2 regions of the Lysinibacillus sp. NPDC097162 genome follow, and region 1 is predicted to be linked to the other one. Evidence: predicted binding sites of a transcription regulator. Region 1 holds the regulator's gene; the other holds the start of a gene.
What was found. The regulator Rex, encoded in region 1, represses fermentation and respiration genes when NADH is low (regulators of the CRP and FNR family bind a similar motif). The targets are predictions, from matches to a motif close to TTGTGAAATATTTCACAA.
Positions count from the first base shown of each region.

Region 2: ACIQXW_RS22280 (cytochrome ubiquinol oxidase subunit I) is a predicted target of Rex. The motif match lies at 1,196-1,213, and genes of this name have one in related genera.

Region 1 is NZ_JBIWDT010000010.1:76,826-80,250, reverse strand. It holds gene ACIQXW_RS23195 (ABC-F family ATP-binding cassette domain-containing protein) at 1-636, opposite strand, end outside; gene ACIQXW_RS23190 (redox-sensing transcriptional repressor Rex) at 1,025-1,660, shown strand; gene ACIQXW_RS23185 (twin-arginine translocase TatA/TatE family subunit) at 1,777-1,992, shown strand; gene tatC (twin-arginine translocase subunit TatC) at 2,013-2,834, shown strand; gene ACIQXW_RS23175 (CPBP family intramembrane glutamic endopeptidase) at 2,872-3,425, opposite strand, start outside.
Region 2 is NZ_JBIWDT010000008.1:133,551-136,975, reverse strand. It holds gene ACIQXW_RS22290 (thioredoxin family protein) at 1-16, shown strand, start outside; gene ACIQXW_RS22285 (diacylglycerol kinase) at 195-1,109, shown strand; gene ACIQXW_RS22280 (cytochrome ubiquinol oxidase subunit I) at 1,465-2,811, shown strand; gene ACIQXW_RS22275 (cytochrome d ubiquinol oxidase subunit II) at 2,808-3,425, shown strand, end outside.

The DNA of each region.
Region 1 (3,425 bases):
ATAGCCTTTTAAATAAGTCTCTAACCAAGATAGCGTTTCAATATCTAAATGGTTTGTAGGCTCATCGAGAATTAATAAATCTGGCTTACTTAATAGAAGCTTTGCAAGAGCTAAACGAGTTCGTTGACCTCCTGACAATGAGCTAATTGCTTTTTCATAATCCTCTGGGTAAAATTGCATACCATGAAGAACAGAACGCGTATCAGATTCGTATTGATAGCCTCCTGCATCTTTAAAATCATGCTGTAATTGGTCATATTCGGACATAACCTTTGCATACATTTCTGGATTTTCGTAAACCGCTGGATCAGCCATTTGTTGCTCAAGGGAGCGCAATGTCTTTTCCTGTCCAAGAAGCGGTTCGAAAATTGTCATCATTTCGTCCCAAATTGATAAAGTTGAGTTTAGACCCGCATGTTGTTCTAAATAGCCAACTTGTACGCCCTTTGGAATAATAATATCGCCAGAATCATATGACAATTGACCAGCGATGATTTTTAGTAAAGTGGATTTACCAGCCCCGTTACGTCCGACTAATGCTACACGATCACGGTGTTGTACTTCTAGTTTGACTCCACTTAAAATTTCATCTGCAATAAAGGATTTATATAGTTGATTGACTTGTAATACAATCATTCTTGACACCTCAATTCTTTCTTAGTGTAAAGGATGACGGAATTGCTTGCAATGTCAGTGCTTTACTTATTCTAAGCTGTCATGTAAGATTGAAACGATTTCTCTTTAGTTAGTGGCGTAAAACACGCCGTTAACTAAAGGGAAATCCTCCACTTTTATAAGTGGGTGATGAATATGATATGCATTGAACTCAGTGTGGGTTGAAACCCGTCTGAATCAAGTTAGCGGCCCAGCGGATGTCATAGATTTTATGAGAAGACTTTCAAGCATGCTCAAAAAATTCTAGATGCATGTACGCTGAAATGTAATTGATTCATATAAGCATGTTTCAAAATGAGTATTCAAATACGCTTAGGTGAATTTGATGTGTTTATAAGGAGGAAAAAGTTTGAAACAAGAAGTAAAAATTCCACAAGCCACAACTAAAAGACTTCCTCTTTACTATCGATTTATCCAAAACTTTGCGCAAGAAGGAATGGAACGTATTTCATCGAAGGAATTGAGCGAGGCGATGAAAATCGATTCTGCAACGATTCGTCGTGATTTTTCTTATTTCGGTGCGCTTGGCAAAAAGGGATATGGCTATGATGTTCAGCATCTATTGAAGTTTTTTAGCCAAACACTTGATCAGCATGAGACAACAAAAGTAGCGTTAATCGGTGTGGGGAACTTAGGGAATGCATTTTTAAAGTATAATTTCCAAAAAAATCATAACACTCATATAGTGGTTGCATTTGACTCAAAGGCACCAAAAGAAGGGAAAATGATAAGCAATATTCCCGTTTATCATCCCGATTTATTAGAAGAAAAGTATGCTGAATATGGAGCAGACCTTGCTATTTTAACAGTATCTTCGCGTTCTGCTCAGAAGATGGCGGATCGATTAGCAGCAATGAATGCAAAGGGCATTTTAAACTTTACGCCAGAGCGTATTACCGTACCAGATACTATGAAATTATTAACGATAGATTTGTCGGTAGAATTACAAGCGCTCATTTATTTAATACGAAATAGCGATAAATAAAGGTATTCACAAATTTGTAAACTGTTACAATTGATGGTGTTTAAACTATTGAAATAAATTCGCCAAACGAAAATATTTAAGTTAAAATGATATATATATAAGAGGAGGTGGCTGCAATGGTTGTGCACTTAAGTGCTTTTACACCAGTTAGCCTAGTTATTATCGGTGTGGTTGCAATTCTAATATTCGGACCAAAGAAATTACCTGAGCTAGGTAAAGCAATGGGTTCTACACTTCGTGAATTTAAAAATGCAACAAAAGGTCTAGCTGATGACGATGACGATACAAAAAAGAAAATAATTGAACATAAAGAAAATGATAACGTTAAGTAAGTTAAGGATGTCTAGTTAATATGAATCCAAGAGAATTAACAGTCGTAGAGCATTTAGAAGAACTAAGAAAACGGCTCTTTATTTGCGCTGTTTTCTTTGTTATTGCACTTATAGTTGGCTTTTATCTAGCCGAACCATTAATTAAACATATTCAATATAGTAAAGAAGCAGAGCAACTAACTTTAAACGCGTTTAAAGTGACTGATCCCCTTGTCGTATATTTGCAAGTGACAGTCATTGTAGCGTTTGTTATAAGTTCCCCGTTGCTTCTTCATCAAATTTGGTTATTTATTACACCAGGTTTACATGAGACAGAACGTAAGGCTACTTTAAAATATATTCCATATTCGTTCTTTCTATTTTTAGCAGGAGCTTCATTTTCTTATTATGTTTTATTCCCATATGTCATGCACTTTATGATGGGCTTATCTGCGAATTTAGATATACAACAAACAATTGGTATTAACGAATATTTCTCATTTTTGTTTCGCCTAGTCATGCCGTTCGGAATCATTTTTCAATTACCTGTTGTGACATTATTTTTAGCACGTTTAGGTATATTAAATCCTGAATTGATGGTGAAATTCAGAAAGTATGCATATTTTGTGTTAATCGTTATTGCGGTATTTCTTGCACCACCAGACTTTATTTCAAACGTTATCGTAGCGATTCCGCTATTTGTAATTTATGAAATTAGTATTATCATTGCACGCAGAGGCTATCGTAAGTTTTTACAAGCCGAGGCATTGCTTTTAGAGGAAGAGCGTAAAGAAGCAGAACGCGAGCAAGTAGAGCGTTTGTTAGCTGAACAACGACGACAAATTGAAGAATTAAATGACTAATAAAAAGAGCTAGATGTTTTCCACATCTAGCTCTTTTTTATTGCATTTTTTGCAGTTCTTCTAAAAATTTTTGCAACGGTTCTGCGTTTAATTGTACAAGTGTAACGAAGCCGTTCAGCATGACATGCGCAATAATTGAAGTCCAAATCCTTTTTGTTTTATGGTATAAGAAAGCAAAGATTAAACCACAAATCGTATATAACAGAATATGTGAAAAATCAAAATGAATTAGCGCAAAGAAAATGGCACTGACTATGGCTGCCACCCAGAAGTTCGTTGTTTGGACAAGCGAGCCGAAAATAACACGACGGAAGACGAATTCCTCTAAAATTGGGCCAAAAACAACTATCGCTAAAATGGCAATTGGAGCACCTTTTGCTATCGCCACAATATCAGCGGTGTTTTGTGAGCCACCCTCGATTCCGAACACAGCCATCTCAATAGCTGCACCAATCATTTGCCCGAAGAACACAAGGAAGAAACCTAACACTCCCCACACGATTGTAAGTGGAATAGTCTCCTTTTTACCTTGATAAATATCCCAAAACGATTTATCACGAGTAGTTAAAATCAAACTTAAAATCAATGCAA
Region 2 (3,425 bases), on a different contig from region 1:
AGCAGCATTACAATAATGGAGCAATTGGCTTAGTCAAAGGTGTAACGTACAATACGCGCTCGTACGGGCGTATTGAAAGCATATGGTGTAATTTGTTTTGCAAGGCGTAGAACTTCGCATTAAATCATCAGTGCAACATTTCAATGGTTTATTCGTTGAAAGTATTAGAATCTTATGAAGCAGGAAGGTATGTTATGAAACGAGCAAGAATCATTTATAATCCTACATCTGGGCGAGAAGCGTTTAAAAAGCATTTACCAGAAGTATTGGAGAAACTAGAGGTAGCAGGCTATGAGACATCATGTCACGCAACGACTTGTGAAGGCGATGCTATAGAAGCAGCAAAAAACGCAGTAGAACGTGGTTTTGATATTATCATAGCAGTTGGTGGGGATGGGACGTTAAATGAGGTTGTTTCTGGTGTCGGGCAATTTGAAAAACGTCCGAAGATTGGCTTAATTCCAATGGGGACAACGAATGATTTTGCACGTGCCGTCCATATTCCACGAAATATTGATGAAGCCGTTGATATTATTATTAAAGGCGATACCTTACCAGTAGATGTTGGATTGTTAAATGGAGAACGCTATTTCATCAATATCGCTGCTGGGGGACGTATTACTGAGCTAACGTACGAAGTGCCAAGCAAAATGAAAACAATGCTAGGGCAGTTAGCTTACTATTTAAAAGCGGTTGAAATGATTCCATCTATTAAGGCATCACATATGCGTATTGAATATGATGGTGAAGTATTTGATGGAGATGCAATGATGTTTTTATGTGGCTTAACGAACTCTGTTGGCGGCTTTGAAAAGCTTGCACCAGATGCGAGCATAAACGACGGTTACTTTACATTATTAGTATTGAAAAAAGTGAGCCTTCCAGAATTTATTCAACTTGCGGCAATGGCGTTACGAGGCGAACATTTAAAGGATGATCGTGTTATTTATAAAAAGGCAAGTGTTGTGAAAGTTACGACGGAAAACGAAGTGCATTTAAATCTAGATGGCGAATATGGTGGAGATGCACCTGCAACATTTGAAAACTTGAAGCGCCATATTGAAATTTTTGTACCGATTGAAGATATTCGGGAGGAAGATCGGATTTAAATTAATCTTATGGAACAATGACAAATAAGTGTAAATAATTTTGTAAATTTACACTTATTTGTTTGTAATCCCCTCATAAATTGGGGTTGTGAACGAATTAAGAAAAATGTTTGGCGAATATGCGTATATTAAATGAACAAAATTTGAAACCTTTATAATAGGCCGAAGTTTCGGTCCATTATAAAGGTTTTTTTCGTTGAAATAGTGGAAAATATGGGTATGGATAAGGGAAAGGAAGTGGTGCAATTTGTATAAGTCACAGGAAAGAAAGCTTATTTGGTTAAGCTTCGGTGTTGCAATTATCATGCTACTTTCCATACTGGGAAGAATATTTGGTAGTTAGGAGGGTAATGAGATGATTAATGAATCAGCAGTCTTTTGGAGTCGTGCATTAACGGAGCTTACGTTATCGTTCCATATCATTTATGCAACGATTGGTGTCGGCGTGCCGTTAATGATTATGATTGCGCAGTGGACTGGATACAAAAAGAATGACGAGCATTATATTTTAATGGCACGACGTTGGGCACGAGGTTTCGTCATTACCGTTGCTGTAGGGGTCGTTACAGGTACAGCTATCGGATTACAATTATCTTTACTATGGCCGAATTTTATGCAACTCGCAGGGCAAACTATAGCATTACCACTCTTTATGGAAACCTTTGCATTCTTCTTTGAGGCCATTTTCTTAGGTATCTACTTATACACTTGGGATCGTTTCGATAGTCAGAAAAAACATATGCTCCTTCTAATTCCTGTTGCTTTAGGTGCATCAATGTCTGCAGTTTTTATAACAATCGTGAATGCCTTTATGAACGCACCACAAGGCTTTGACATAGTGGACGGTCAGCTCGTTAATATTCAACCATTTTTAGCAATGTTTAACCCAGCTATGCCAACTAAAGTAGCGCATGTGCTTGTTACTGCCTACATGACATCAGCATTTGTGTTGGCAGCAATTGCAGGCTACCGTATGCTTAAAGGTTCAGACCATGTTTATCATAAAAAATCATTATTTTTATTAATGAAGATTGGTCTGGTGACATCAATTTCAGCAGCAATAATAGGTGACTTCTCAGGCAAATACTTAGCGGAATACCAACCAGAAAAATTAGCTGCGGCTGAATGGCATTTTGAAACAACAGATAAAGCATCACTTATTTTATTCGGTGTGCTAGATGGCGAGGAAGTAAAGTATGCCATTAAAGTACCTTATGCATTAAGTATACTAGCAGCTAATAATCCAAATGCAGAAGTGATAGGCTTAGACCAATTTGCGGAGGAAGACCGACCACCGCTTTATATTCACTATCTGTTTAATACGATGGTCTTTATCGGTATGTTCATGGCATTAGTTTCTTTAGTTTATGTAGTAGGGAAATTACGTCGTTGGCGGTTTATTCATTCGCGGTTGTTTAGATGGATTATTGTTGCAGGTGCACCACTGTCAATAATAGCGATTGAATCAGGCTGGTGGCTTGCCGAAGTTGGACGTCAACCGTGGATACTATACGGTATTATGCGAACACCAGAGGGCGCAACAACGAGCGATCATGTGGATTTAATGATGCTGTTATTCTCAGGTGTTTATGCGGTACTTGGAGTAGGTAGTACCGTTGTATTAATTCGCATGTTTAAAAAGAATCCAATTGAGCGTGAAATTGAAGATCGGAATATAGAAAAAGGCGGTGACATCATATGACATTAGAGATATTAGGAATTTCAGTATTGTGGATTTTCCTTTTTGGTTATGTGATGGTCGCATCCATTGATTTTGGTGCAGGCTTTTTCAATGCTTACAGTCTCCTAATTGGGAAAAACCATATTATAACGAATATTATTAAACGATATTTATCGCCTGTATGGGAAGTAACGAATGTCTTTTTAGTGTTTTTCTTTGTTGGGATTGTAGGATTTTTCCCTCAAACAGCATTTTACTATGGAACAATTTTGCTTGTGCCGGTTAGTATTTCATTAGTGTTACTTGCGATTCGTGGCTCGTACTATGCATTTGAATCGTATGGCGCACGTGGACATGTTGGTTATTCTCTGACATATGGCTTAACAGGTTTACTTATACCAGCCTCATTATCTGTAGTATTTGCTATTGCAGGTGGCGGCTATGTGGATATGGTGGAAGGGCAACCAGTATTAAATTATTGGACACTATATACGAGTACATTTGCTTGGAGTATTGTCGTATTAAGCATAGCAGCTGTTCTTTATATATCCGCAGTATTTTTAACGTGGTATGCACATAAAGCAACAGATGTAGAGGCAACAAATTTAATGAGAAAATATGCCTTAATTTGGGCA